DNA from 3 places in the Streptomyces sp. NPDC051684 genome. Region 1 is predicted to be linked to each of the others. Evidence: riboswitches for the same ligand, from Rfam matches in the RefSeq annotation. Region 1 holds a riboswitch; each other region holds the start of a gene.
What was found. A riboswitch is a leader RNA that binds a small molecule or an ion and turns the genes downstream of it on or off. The one in region 1 is predicted to bind S-adenosylmethionine.
Positions count from the first base shown of each region.

Region 2: linked by a shared signal. The riboswitch ahead of ACIA8D_RS36825 (GNAT family N-acetyltransferase) and the one ahead of ACIA8D_RS35425 (aminotransferase class V-fold PLP-dependent enzyme) in region 1 are both predicted to bind S-adenosylmethionine.
Region 3: linked by a shared signal. The riboswitch ahead of thrC (threonine synthase) and the one ahead of ACIA8D_RS35425 (aminotransferase class V-fold PLP-dependent enzyme) in region 1 are both predicted to bind S-adenosylmethionine.

Region 1 is NZ_JBITCS010000042.1:48,117-52,540, reverse strand. It holds partial or broken gene ACIA8D_RS35435 (SLC13 family permease) at 1-327, shown strand, start outside; partial or broken gene ACIA8D_RS35430 (glycerate kinase) at 311-490, shown strand; gene ACIA8D_RS35425 (aminotransferase class V-fold PLP-dependent enzyme) at 442-1,827, opposite strand; SAM riboswitch class IV at 2,004-2,121, opposite strand; gene trpD (anthranilate phosphoribosyltransferase) at 2,209-3,273, opposite strand; gene ACIA8D_RS35415 (cytochrome bc complex cytochrome b subunit) at 3,407-4,424, opposite strand, start outside.
Region 2 is NZ_JBITCS010000047.1:51,511-55,934, forward strand. It holds gene ACIA8D_RS36815 (PPOX class F420-dependent oxidoreductase) at 5-403, shown strand; gene ACIA8D_RS36820 (TIGR00266 family protein) at 574-1,251, shown strand; SAM riboswitch class I at 1,340-1,426, shown strand; gene ACIA8D_RS36825 (GNAT family N-acetyltransferase) at 1,437-2,135, shown strand; gene ACIA8D_RS36830 (alpha/beta fold hydrolase) at 2,144-2,962, opposite strand; gene ACIA8D_RS36835 (NADP-dependent oxidoreductase) at 3,054-3,953, opposite strand; gene ACIA8D_RS36840 (hypothetical protein) at 3,950-4,417, opposite strand.
Region 3 is NZ_JBITCS010000016.1:127,999-132,422, forward strand. It holds gene ACIA8D_RS20770 (isopeptide-forming domain-containing fimbrial protein) at 1-1,687, opposite strand, end outside; gene ACIA8D_RS20775 (glucosyl-3-phosphoglycerate synthase) at 1,726-2,673, opposite strand; SAM riboswitch class I at 2,835-2,989, shown strand; gene thrC (threonine synthase) at 3,008-4,324, shown strand; gene ACIA8D_RS20785 (MoaD/ThiS family protein) at 4,373-4,424, shown strand, end outside.

The DNA.
Region 1 (4,424 bases):
CCCGCCGTCGTCGCACTGATCGGCGCGGTGGTCGCGGCCTCCCCCGCGCTCGGCACCGTACGGCTGAAGGACGCGCTCGGTACGGTCCCGTGGTCGCTGCTCCTGTTCATGGCGGCGACGATGGCGATGGGCGTCGCGCTCGCCGAGTCCGGCGCCGCGAAGTGGCTGGTGGGCGGGGTCCCCCTGGACGTACTGCCCTGGCTGTTCCTCGCCGTGGTGATCGCGGTGAGCACGGCCGCCCACCTGATCCTCCAGTCCCGCCCGGCCCGCTCCTCCGTGCTCGTGCCACTGGTCATGGCGGCGGCGGTCGGCCTACAGCTCGATCCTGCCCGCCCCGGTGACGCTCGCGGAGGCGCTGGGCCGGGGCGGCGAGTTCCTCACCGACGCCACCGAACGGGCCCTGCGCATGATCCTGCTGGGCAGCCGGCTCGCCCCGCGCGATCAGGCGTTGGTGGTGTCCGGCACGCAGCGACCGTCCTCGGTGCGGTAGCTCCAGCGGGCACCGTCGCGCACGAGCTCCTTCACGGCGGACACGAAGCGCTCCACGTGCTCGTCGGGCGTCCCGGCGCCGAAGCTGACGCGGATGGCGTTGAGCGACTTCTCGCCCGGCGCGGCCTCCGGGGCGCCGCACTCGCCCTGCTGCTGCGGGTCGGAGCCGAGCAGCGTGCGCACCAGCGGGTGGGCGCAGAACAGGCCGTCGCGGACCCCGATCCCGTACTCGGCGGAGAGCGCGGCGGCGAAGTGCGAGGAGTTCCAGCCCTCGACGACGAACGAGAGCACGCCCACACGCGGCGCCTCGTCGCCGAACAGGGAGAGCACCTGCACCTCGGGCACCTCCGCGAGCCCGTCCTGGACCTTGCGGATCAGGTACTGCTCGCGGGCGACGAGGTTGTCGAACCCGGCCTCGGTGAGCGCCTTGCAGGCGGAGGCGATGGAGTACACACCGATGACGTTCGGGGAACCGGCCTCGTGGCGGGCCGCGGTGGTCTGCCACTCGACGTCGACGCCGCCGTCGACGCGCCGCGCCACCTTCTTGGAGGCGCCGCCACCGGCGAGGTACGGCTCGGCGGCCGTCAGCCAGTCGGAGCGGCCCGCGAGCACGCCCGAGCCGAACGGGGCGTACAGCTTGTGCCCGGAGAAGGCGACCCAGTCGACGTCCAGGTCCTGCACGGAGACGGGGTGATGGGGCGCGAGCTGCGCGGCGTCGAGCACGATGCGGGCACCGTGCGCGTGAGCGGCCGCCGCGAGCTCGCGCACCGGCCAGAGCTCACCGGTGACGTTGGAGGCACCGGTGACACAGACGAGGGCGGGGCCGTACGGGTCGCGCTCGGCGAGGGCGCGCTCCAGGGTGTCGACGGCCTCGCCGGGCGTGCGGGGCGCGTTGAGGTACGTGACCCGCGCGTCGCGCCACGGCAGCAGCGAGGCGTGGTGCTCGGTCTCGTAGACGAACACCTGGCAGTCGGCGGGCAGCGCGGCGGCGAGCAGGTTGAGCGAGTCGGTGGTCGAGCGGGTGAAGACGACCTGGTCGTCCTCGCGACAGCCGAGGAACTCGGCGACGGCGACCCGGGAGTTCTCGAACAGGTCGGTGGACAACTGCGAGAGGTACCCGGCGCCGCGGTGCACGCTGCCGTAGTACGGCGCGTAGGCGGCGACGTCGTCCCACACCCGCTGGAGGGCCGGCGCGCTGGCGGCGTAGTCGAGAGCGGCGTACGTGACCTCGCCACCGGTGACGAGCGGCACGGTGACGTCCCGGCCGAGGACGGCGAGCGGGGCCGCGGTCTCAGCGGGGGCCGAGGTACAGGCGGCGGCGTCGACGGAAACAGACATGGGTGAACTCCCTGGCGCGGTAAGCGAATTGACCATGCCGGAGCGCTGAGCGACAGGGCTCGACAGCACGGAAAGAAAGATGGAACGGGTACGCGGAGGCGGGGCCGAAACGCCCTACCGCATTCGCTTGCTCACGAGACTGCTCCCTTGAGGACCAGGACCCCAGGGTTGCGAGGGGTCCGCGCTTGCCACGCGCCTTGCTGCGCACGGCCTGGTCTTCACCCAGGGCACCCCGCCACGGACGGAGGGTTGCCGGACAGCGGGCTGGGGCCTCGATCGCTGTCACTCATGACCTTGGAAAGCATCCTGCCACAGGTCTCACCAACAGCAAGGGCGCAGTCCAAAATCTGGACTGCGCCCTGCGTCACACCATGAACGCGCCTACCGGTTGCTGGCCGCCACCCACCGCTCCAGCGCGGTCTTCGCCGCCCCGGAGTCGATCGACTCGGCGGCCCGGTCCATGCCGGCCCTGATCTGCTCGACGAGCGTGCCCTCGCCGGGCCGCACGGCCACCAGCGCCGCCGCCGAGTTCAGCAGCACCGCGTCGCGCACGGGCCCCCGCTCGCCGTCGAGCAGGCGCCGGGCCACCTCCGCGTTGTACGAGGGGTCGCCGCCGCGCAGCGCCTCGATGGGCACCACGTTGATGCCGACGTCGCGCGGGTCGAAGGACTCCTCGCGCACGGCGCCGTCGCGCACCACCCACACGCGCGAGGTCCCGGTGGTGGTCAGCTCGTCGAGACCGTCGTCGCCGCGGAACACCAGGGAGGAGTTGCCGCGCTCGGCGAAGACCCCGGCCACGATCGGCGCCATCCGGGCATCGGCGACGCCGACGGCCTGCGCCTTCACCTTGGCCGGATTGGTGAGCGGACCAAGCAGGTTGAAGACGGTGCGGATGCCGAGCTGGCCGCGGGCGGCGCCCGCGTAGCGCAGGGCGGGGTGGAACTTGATGGCGAAGCAGAACGTGATGCCCGCTTCCTCGGCGACCTCGGGCACCCGCTTCGGCGACAGGTCGAGATTGACGCCCAGCTTCTCCAGGACGTCGGAGGATCCGGAGGCGGAGGACGCGGCGCGGTTGCCGTGCTTGACGACCTTGGCGCCGGTGCCCGCGACGACGATCGCGGACATCGTGGAGATGTTGACCGTCTTGGCGCCGTCGCCGCCGGTACCGACGATGTCGACGGTCTCGCCGGGCACATCGATCACATTGGCGTGCTCGTACATGCCGCGTACGAGGCCGGAGATCTCCTGCACGGTCTCGCCCTTGGCGCGCAGCGCCACCGCGAACCCGGCGATCTGCGCGTCGGTCGCCTCGCCACGCATGATCCGGTCCATCGCCCACGCGGTGTCGTCTGCGCTCTGGTCGCGGCCTTCCAGCAGGCCGTTCAGGACGGCGGGCCAGGAACGGCCCGCCGCGGTGTCGCCTCCAGCGGGGTTCAAAGCGCTCATGGCCGCTCCTGTGTGCATCTGTGGGTCGAAAGGTGCTGCGGTCCCACCCTATCCAGGTCCAGGGACCGCAAAGAGCCCCCGTCCAGGCAATGGACGAGGGCTCCCGCTGTGGCTTACAGCGACGGATCAGAGATCAGTGGTGGCCGTGGCCGCTGGTGATCTCCTTGTACTCCTCGGCGGTCGGCTTCGGGATCTGGTTGTTCTCCCCGTAGTAACCGCGCGAGAGCTTGCCGCGCAGCTTCTGCAGCCGCGTGACCTTGCGCTCGACACCGTTCTCGTCGACCGTCGGGCCGATCTCGACCGGCGCGTACTGCTCGTGCGCCGTGAGCGTGTGCAGGGCCTCCTGGTCGAGCGGCTCGTGCACCTCGATGAACTCACCGTGCGGCAGGCGCTTGATGATGCCGGACTCGCGTCCGTGCAGCACCTTGTCCTTGTCGCGGCGCTGGAGGCCGAGGCAGATCCGCTTGGTGACGATGAAGGCGATGACCGGTCCGACGAAGAACGCGATCCGGACGAACCAGGTGATCGCATTGATCGACAGGTGGAAGTGCGTGGCCCAGAGGTCGTTTCCACCACCGATGAGCAGCACCAAGTACCAGGTGATCCACGCGACACCGAACGCCGTACGCGTCGGAGCGTTGCGCGGGCGGTCCAGGATGTGGTGCTCGCGCTTGTCGCCGGTGACCCAGGCCTCGATGAACGGGTAGACCGCGATCGCGACCAGGACCAGCGGGAAGATCACGACCAGCGGGATGGCCACGCCCAGGACGAGCGTGTGACCCCAGAAGTCGATCTCCCAGCCCGGCATCACACGGATCAGGCCCTCGGAGAAGCCCATGTACCAGTCCGGCTGGGCGCCCGTGGACACCTGGTCGGGTCGGTACGGACCGATGGCCCAGATCGGGTTGATCGTGGCGATCGCGGCGACCACCGCGATGACACCGAAGACCAGGAAGAAGAAGCCGCCCGCCTTGGCCATGTAGACCGGGAGCAGCGGCATGCCCACGACGTTCTTGTTGGTCTTTCCGGCACCCGCGAACTGCGTGTGCTTGTGGTAGAAGACCAGGATCAGGTGCGCCGCCATCAGGCCGAGCATGATGCCCGGCAACAGCAGGATGTGGATCGAGTAGAACCGCGCGACGAAGTCGCCG
Region 2 (4,424 bases), on a different contig from region 1:
CCCTGTGACCTCACTCGACCCCGCCACGCTCGCCGCGTTCGAGCGTGCCCGCTATGTCAGCCTCACCACGTACCGCAAGGACGGCACGGCCAGAGCCACCGCGGTCTGGCACGCCATGGACGGTGACCGGCTCTATGTGCGCAGCGCCGCCGACGCCTGGAAGGTCAAGCGGCTGCGTCGCGACTCCCGGGCCGAGGTCGCCGTCTGCGATGTGCGCGGGCGCGTCGCCCCGAACGCCGTACGGGCCACGGGGACCGGGCGCGTACTGGACGAGGCGGGGACGAAGAAGGCGGGGGCGTTGCTGCGCCGCAAGTACGTGATGGCGCGCATCGGCGACTGGTACTCCGCGATCTCGGGACGCCACCGCAGGCATCCCGTCATCGGGCTCGAGGTCACCTTCTAGGTCCGTCGAGCGCGAGGCCGTCATCCGTCAGGAGGATCGGCCCACCAGGTGGCTCCTCCCCCGGTCGCAGGCGAGTCGGGAGCCCGGGTTGACCTGCGGCGACGATCCGCGCGCGACGATGGAGAAGGACGGCGGTCCGTCGTCCTCCCCCACGCGAGAAGAGGCCAGACATGCACATCGAGGTCCGCCACAGCCCGTCCTTCGCCGTCGCCCGCGTCCTGCTGGCCGCCGGCGAGAGCGTCCGGGCCGAGTCCGGCGCGATGATGGCCATGTCCGGCGGAATCGACGTCGAGGCGAAGACCGAGGGCGGGCTGTTCAAGGGCCTCAAGCGGAGCGTACTGGGCGGCGAGTCGCTGTTCGTCACCCGGCTGACCGCCGGCCCCGAGGGCGGCTGGGTCGACCTCGCCGCGAACCTGCCCGGCGACGTCACCGACATCGAGGTGGACGGCGGCCTCAACCTGGCCCGCGGCGCCTGGCTGTGCTCGTCCGACGGGGTCGAACTCGACACCAAGTGGGGCGGCTTCAAGAACCTGGCCGGCGGCGAGGGCGGCTTCCTCGTCCGCGCCGAGGGCCGGGGCACCGTGCTCGCCTCCTGCTACGGGGCGCTGGACGTGCTCGACCTCCGCGCGGGCGAGAAGATCGTCCTCGACTCCGGCCACATGGTCGCGTTCGACGACGGCGTCTCGTACACGACCCGGAAGGTCAGCCGCGGCCTGATGCAGACCCTGACGTCCGGCGAGGGCCTGGTCTTCGAGATGACCGGCCCCGGCCGGGTGTGGACCCAGAGCCGCAACCCGAGCGCCCTGATCACCTGGCTGACCGCAAAGCTCCCCTTCACCCGAAGCTGACCCCTCCGCCCCGCCGCCCGCTCGTCGCCCAGGGCGGCGGCCCCGTATTGCCGTTGACGGCGGCGCCCCGGGACGGTCATGCTCACCTGGTTCATCCAGAGGACTTGAGGGACCTGGCCCTGCGACGGTCCGGCAACCTGCTACAGCAAGGTGCCAACGCCAGGAACGATGACGAGTGGCATGCCATGCGTCCTTGGTTCGACGTCCCCACGCTCGACGGCTCCCTGGTCAGCCTCGAAGCGCTCTCTCTTGACCACGCCGCGGATCTGGCGCGATCCGCGGAGGAGAACCGCAGCAGTTTCGACTTCACGCTCGTGCCTCGCGCCGAGGAGGTTCCCGGATACCTGGAGGCCCAATTCGGCCGGATGGCCAAGGGACTTGTTCCCTTCGCGCAGATCCGCCGGAGCGATGGCCGCGCCGTCGGCTGCACGGCGTACTGGGATCCGCGTCGCTGGCCCGAGAGCGGTTCTCTGCGAGCCGTGGAGATCGGCTTCACCTGGCTTGGCGCCTCCGCTCAGGGGTGCGGCATCAACACCGAGGCCAAGATGCTGCTCATGCGGTATGCCTTCGAATGCCTCGATGTGGCCCGGGTCGACCTCAAGACCGATGCCCGCAACAAACAGTCCCGCAAGGCGATCGAGAACCTCGGCGCCACCTACGAAGGTGTGCTGCGCAACTGGTCCATGTCCTGGGCCTCGGGCGAGAACGGTCGACTCAGGGATTCCGCCATGTACTCCGTCATCAAAGCCGAGTGGAGCCAGGTGCACGCCCACCTGCTCCACCAGGTGGCCCTCCGCCGCAGCGCCCGACGGCGCTCATGCCCGACGTTCCATGGTCGTGGCGTGCGCCAGGACGAGGCGAATACCGTGGCTCCACAAACGTAGGCCAGGCCTCAGCCCTTCAGTACCTCCCTCAGCCGCTCCGCGAACTCCTTGGGCTGGTCCGTGAATCCGCCGTGGTCGCCGGGGAATTCGACCGGCGGGGTTCCGATGCGTTCGGAGAGGGCCCGGGAGGTGCGGGCCGTGATCAGGCCTGCCGACGTGGCGCCGATGCCGATCACGACGCGGGTCGGGCCGGCCGTCAGGGCCGCGAGGTCGGGGATGTACAGGCTGGTGTGCAGCAGTTCGTGGGCGAAGAAGCGGGCGCTGTTGGCGAGGTCCTGCTCGGAGGGCTCACCGGGCGGCGGGCCGGGGGCGTCCTCGGCTGCGCCGGGCCCGGTGTCGAAGCCCGCGTTGCCCATGAACCTGCCCCACGCCGCCGCCACCCCTTCGCGGTGGAACGTCGCGACGATGTCCTCGGCCGCGGCGCGCTGCTCCGCGGCGTCGGGGAGCAGTTCGAGGAGCGGGGGCTCGTGCGCGACGAGCGTGCGCACCCGTCCGGGATGGCGCGCGATCAGTGCGAGCCCCGTGACCGCGCCGCCGCTGCTGCCGAGCACGTCGGCGGAGTCCGCTTCGAGGGCGTCGAGCAGCGCGGAGACGTCGTCCGCCCGCAGCTCGGGAGTGGAGTCCTGCTCGGGGTCGTCGAGGACGCTGCCCGAGATGCCCCGCGGGTCGTGGGTGACGACCGTATGGTCGCCCGCGAGCGCTTCGGCCAGCGGCGCGAAGGCCGCCGCGTCCATCGGCGATCCCATGAGCAGCAGCAACGGTCCTGAGCCTCGGACCTCGTAGCGCAGCCGTGCACCGGGGACATCGAGGGTACGGGTGGTGGTCACGGGTCGTCCTTCCCCTGGGCGGTCGTCCGCGGTCGCGGTGACGTAGGTGGGGACCCCGGCCGGGAGGAAAACTCATCGCCCCAGGAGGGCGTCAGACCAGGAGGACCAGCTTTCCGCGGACCGTGCCGGACTCGCCGACCCGGTGCGCCTCCGCGACCTCGGCCAAGGGGAACGTCCGGCCGACAGGGAGCGTGAACCGGCCCGACGCGACCAGGTAGGCCACCTGATCGAGCGCGTAAAGAGCACGACCCGCATCCCCACGGCTGAAGCGCACCCCGTGCTCCTGCGCCCCGGCGAAGTCCGCGACGGTGAGGACCTGGTCCGCACCGCCGGCGAGGTCGATCAGCTCGGGCAGGATCCCGCTGCCGGCGACGTCCAACGCACGGTCGATACCGTGCGGCGCGACGGTACGTACCCGGTCAGGCATGCCGTCCCCGTAGTCGACGGGTACCGCGCCGAGTTCGCGGAGCCGGTCGTGCGTGGCCGGGCTGCCGGTGCCGATCACCTGCGCACCGCGTGCGACGGCGAGTTGGACGGCGGCGCTCCCGATGCTGCCGGAGGCCCCACTGACGAGGAGTGTGCCGCCGTCGTGAACACCGAGCTGGTCGAGGGCCCTGGCCGCCGTCTCGACCGCGGAGGGCAGCGCCGCCGCCTCGGCGAAGTCGAGCGACGCGGGCACGGCCGCCCATGCGGACAGCACGGCCCGCTCCGCCTGCGCGGCGCCGTCCCCACCGAGGCCGAACACCCGGTCGCCGACGGCGACACCCTCGACCCCGTCCCCGATCTCGTCGACGACCCCGGCCGCCTCGTACCCCATCGTCTGGGGCAGCTCCTGGCCCATCACCCCCTGCCGCTTCTTCCAGTCACTGGCGTTCACACCGGCGGCGCGCACCGCGATCCGGATCTCTCCGGCTCCCGCATGCGGATCGGGGAGCTCGACGATTTCCAGGACCTCGGGGCCACCGAACCGGCTGAACTGTGCCGCCTTCATGGGGTGTTCCGATCTCGAACGCCGCGCGCGAGCCAGGGGGTGAGCGCGCTCGGCAGGATCAGCTCTTTGTACGTGTCGTCGCCGGGCAGCGGAACGATCAGCCACAGGGCGGGCGGGAACATCCTTCGCTTCACGTAGGCCAGTCCGCCGTAGACGGACCGCAGGAACGACGGGACGGCGTCCCTGGGGACGTCCTCGAAGTCGACGTTCTCGACGGTGATCCGCGCGTCGTCGTCCGGGAAGATCCGGACGGACACGGCGGGCGTCCCGCCGAGTTCAATGTGTGCCTCGTGCGGCAGCGCGCCGTCCGGGTCGAGCACCACGAAGGCCCCGGCCGAAGTGCGGCGCGACGTCTGGTCGGCGCCGATGTCGTCGCTGACCGACACCTCGACGTCGTACTCCCGGGCCACTTCACGCACCGCCACCACAGCTGCCTCGGTACTCGCCAGATGTGGATGTCTCATGCACCGA
Region 3 (4,424 bases), on a different contig from region 1:
GCGGGTTCGGCGGAGTGGGCCGTGCCTGCGGGCTGTGGCTGCTCGCCGACGGGGCCGGTGTCGGCTCGGTCGTCTGCTCACCCGGCTGCTTCGTCGGGGTCGGCGTCGGCTCGGGGCTGGTCGGCGAGGGCGCCGGTGCCTCCCGCTCGATAACGGGCGCGATGCCGCAGCGCTCGTCGGTGGAGCCCTCCTCGCAGTTGGTGCGCGGGGTGTCGGCGGTGACGCTGTTCGTGAGCTTGCCGTCGCCGCTCACCGGGTCGTTGACCTTCACCGAGTACGTGACGGTAGCGGTCTGTCCGGCCGGGATGTCACCGGTGAAGTTGATCTTCGGCCTCGTGTAGTCGACGTCGCCGATGCTTGCCTTCGCGTCGCCGTTGTACGTCGCGTCGTCGAGGTTCTCGGTGAGGTCGTCGGTGAACTTGGCGTTGGGGTACGGCAGCCGGCTGACGTTCTTCGCCTTCACCGTGTACGTGACCGTGTCGCCGGGCTCCACCTTCGCCGGGCTCGCCGTCTTGGAGATCTCCAGGTCGGGCACCGGTACGGACAGGGCGAGCGCCGAGGGGACGTACGTGTCGCCCTTGGTGGAGAAGTCGAGCGTGGTGGAGGTCGAGCCGACCGGGATCGGCTCGGCCCCGGCGGCCCGCGTGGAGCGGCTGCCCGTGACGTCGAACTCCTTCGCGTCGATGCTCAGGTTGTTGACCATCTTCGGGTCGAGGGCGCCGTCGTCCTCGGAGATGAAGAAGTTGTTGGTGTTGCCGGTGTGCGCCTCGGGGATGTTCTGGCCGCCGACGGCGAACTTGTCGCCCGGGGTGTTCCAGTCGCCCTCGTACGCGGTGACGCTCGCGTGCGGGGTGCCCGAGGTCCGGTAGAAGCCGTCCACGGTGACCCGGGTGGCCGGGGAGGTGGAGCGCTGCAGGACGTGGCCGCCGTAGATGTAGACGTTGCGGCGGTCCGGGGCGTAGGTCTCGTTCGGGGAGTCGTACTTGTAGACCACGGTCATCGACCAGCCCGCCACACAGCCCTTGCCGGTGGGCGCCCAGATGTCGCCGACCGAGACCGGGACCGGGGTGCCCGTGCCGGTGACCCCGCTGAAGAGGCTCGTCACGTCGGCCTCGCCCGTGTAGTAGTGCGGGCCTCTGGTGGAGGCGGGGTCCTTGACCAGGTTCTCGGGGGAGACCTTGGTCGGGGCCGCGCCGTTCACGCCGACCGCGGGGGCCGCGTCCAGCGGGTCGCCGGGCGAGGGGTCCACATCGGCGCCGGAGATGTCGCAGCGCTTCATCTGGGCCCCGCTCGGCCCCTTGTACGTGCCGTCGTTGCCGCCGTAGAAGAGGCGGGCGTAGGCGACCTCGGCGCCGGGCGGGACGGTGACCCGGCCGGTGCTGGAGCCGTAGCCGTCCGTCGTCCCTGCGGTGTTGATCCGCTGCATGTTGAACGTGTTGTTGTTGTCCTTGCCCTCGCCGTTCGCGGCGACGGCGCAGCGCGCGGCCATGGTGGCGTCGTCCGTCGGGCAGCCCATGACCGTGTTGCCGATGGTCTTGAAGTCGCCGTAGATCGATTCGTCGTAGCGCTTGGCGAAGGGGGAGACCACATCCGCGGAGGCGGGGCTCGGTGCCAGTCCCGCCATGCAGGCGGCGAGGGCGGCGGTGACGGCACAGGCCGCCTTGCCCTGGAGATGTTTAAGCAACATAAAGGGCAATTTAGGCAAAACATACGATTTGTCCGTGCTTATGCCACGCGACGCTCCGCGTACTCACCGATTTCGATCATCGGCGGGCGTTCCTCCGTGTCGACCGGGTGGGTGCGCGGCTCGAAGCCCTCGTCGCCGCGCTCGAACTGCGTGAGCACCGGCCTGACCAGGTGCCCGCGCGCGAGGCGCAGCTGGGCCGTGCGGTAGATCGCCGCCGCCATCCGGCCGAGCGCCTGCCCGTCCTGGTGCCGGTGCTTGCGTACGCCGACGTCGACCTGGGCGAGCGCGTCGAGGCCCACGGTGTGCAGCGCGTCCACGAGCAGGCCGAGCTCCACGCCGTACCCGACCGGGAACGGAAGCCGTTCGAGCAGCGAGCGCCGCGCCGCGTACTCGCCGCCCAACGGCTGGACGAACCCGGCCAGTTGGGGCCAGTGCAGATTGAGGATCGGCCGCGCCATCAGCTCGGTCACCCGGCCGCCCTGCCCGGCGGCCCCGGCCAGCGGACGGTCGTACATCGCCTTCACGAACTGCACGCCCGGCTCGGTGAGCAGCGGCCCGACGATTCCCGAGACGAAGTCCGCGGAGAACTCCTGCAGATCGGCGTCGACGAAGCACACGATGTCACCGGAAGTGACGAACAGGGAGCGCCACAGCACCTCGCCCTTGCCGGCCCTGACCGGCACCCGCGGCAGGATCGTGTCCCGGTGCTCGACGCGCGCGCCGGCCGCCGCGGCGACCTCGGAGGTGCGGTCGGTGGAGCCGGAGTCGATCACGACGAGCTCGTCGACGAGCGGCACCGCGTCCGTCATCAGCGTCCGCCGGATCTCGGAGACGATCTCGCCGACCGTCTCCTCCTCGTTCAGCGCGGGCAGTACGACGCTCACCGTCTGTCCCGACGCGTGCTTGGCGGCGATCAACCGGTGCAGCGGATGGTCCGCCACGGACCAGGAGCGCCTGTTCAGCCAGCGCTCGACCTCTTCCAGCACGGTCTGGGTTCCTTCCCTAAGGATCACCATGTGATCCATCTCGCGGTTCGGACGACTATCTCAAGGGTCCGGGCCTTCGGTTACAGTCTTGAACAACGCCGGTGACCATCGCATGTCGGGGGTCGCCCGTCGTACACAACTGAATCCACACAATCGAATACCGCTCATCCAGAGGGGCAGAGGGATACGGCCCGTTGAAGCCCCGGCAACCCTCCAGCCGGTCTCGTCCGCACATCGCAGTGCGCCCGCGAGGCTCCCGGCTAGTGAAGGTGCCAAATCCGTCTCGTGGCGAGATGCGTCGCGAGGAAGATGAGGAGAAAGGGCCTCGCCTCTCATGGCTGCACAGACCGTCGCAACCGAAACCGTCGCTTCCGCCCCCGCCGTCGACGCTGTCGACCTGGGACCGGCCTCCGGCCTCTCCTGCCGTGAGTGCGGCGCCGTCGTCCCGCTCGGCCCCGTCTTCGCCTGCGCCGAGTGTTTCGGACCCCTCGAAGTCGCGTACGACCTGCCCGTCGGTGACCCCGAGGCGCTGCGCAAGCAGATCGAGGCGGGACCCGCCAACATCTGGCGCTACGCCCCGCTGCTGCCCGTCCCGGCCGACGTCGCCGAGAAGCCGAACCTGAACCCGGGCTGGACCAAGCTCGTCAAGGCCGACAACCTCGGCCGTGAACTGGGCGTCGCCGAGGGCAAGTTGTTCGTCAAGGACGACTCCGGCAACCCGACGCACTCCTTCAAGGACCGCGTCGTCGCGCAGGCCATCGAGGCCGCCCGCGCCTTCGGCTTCACCACCCTCTCCTGCTCCTCCACCGGCAACCTGGCCGGCGCCGTCGGCGCCGCCGCCGCCCGCGCCGGCTTCCGCTCGTGCGTGTTCATCCCGCACGACCTGGAGCAGGGCAAGGTCGTCATGGCCGGTGTCTACGGCGGTGACCTCGTCGCCATCGAGGGCAACTACGACGACGTGAACCGCTTCTGCTCCGAGCTCATCGGCGACCCGCTGGGCGAGGGCTGGGGCTTCGTCAACGTCAACCTGCGCCCGTACTACGGCGAGGGCTCCAAGACGCTCGCGTACGAGATCTGCGAGCAGCTCGGCTGGCAGCTCCCGGACCAGCTGGTCATCCCGATCGCGTCCGGCTCGCAGTTCACGAAGATCGACAAGGGCCTGAAGGAGCTGATCAAGCTCGGCCTCGTCGAGGACAAGCCCTACAAGCTCTTCGGCGCCCAGGCCGAGGGCTGCTCCCCGGTCTCCGTCGCCTACAAGGGCGGCCACGACGTGGTCCGCCCGCAGAAGCCGACCACCATCGCCAAGTCCCTCGCGATCGGCAACCCGGCCGACGGCCCGTACGTCCTCGACATCGCGCGGCGCACCGGCGGCGCCGTGGAGGACGTGAACGACGAGCAGGTCGTCGACGCGATCAAGCTGCTCGCGCGCACGGAGGGCATCTTCGCGGAGACGGCCGGCGGTGTGACCCTGGGCGTCACGAAGAAGCTCATCGAGGCGGGCCAGATCGACCCGTCGCTGACCACCGTCGTCCTGAACACCGGTGACGGGCTCAAGACGCTGGACGCGGTCGCCGACTCCTCTCAGGCCACCGCCACCATCCGGCCGAACCTGGACGCGTTCCGCGAGGCCGGCCTCGCCGCCGACCTCTGAGTCCGACTCCGAGCCCGACCGACACTTGTAGCAACAGGAGTTACCGCCATGAGCGTCAACGTTCGTATCCCCACCATCCTGCGCACCTACACCGGCGGCG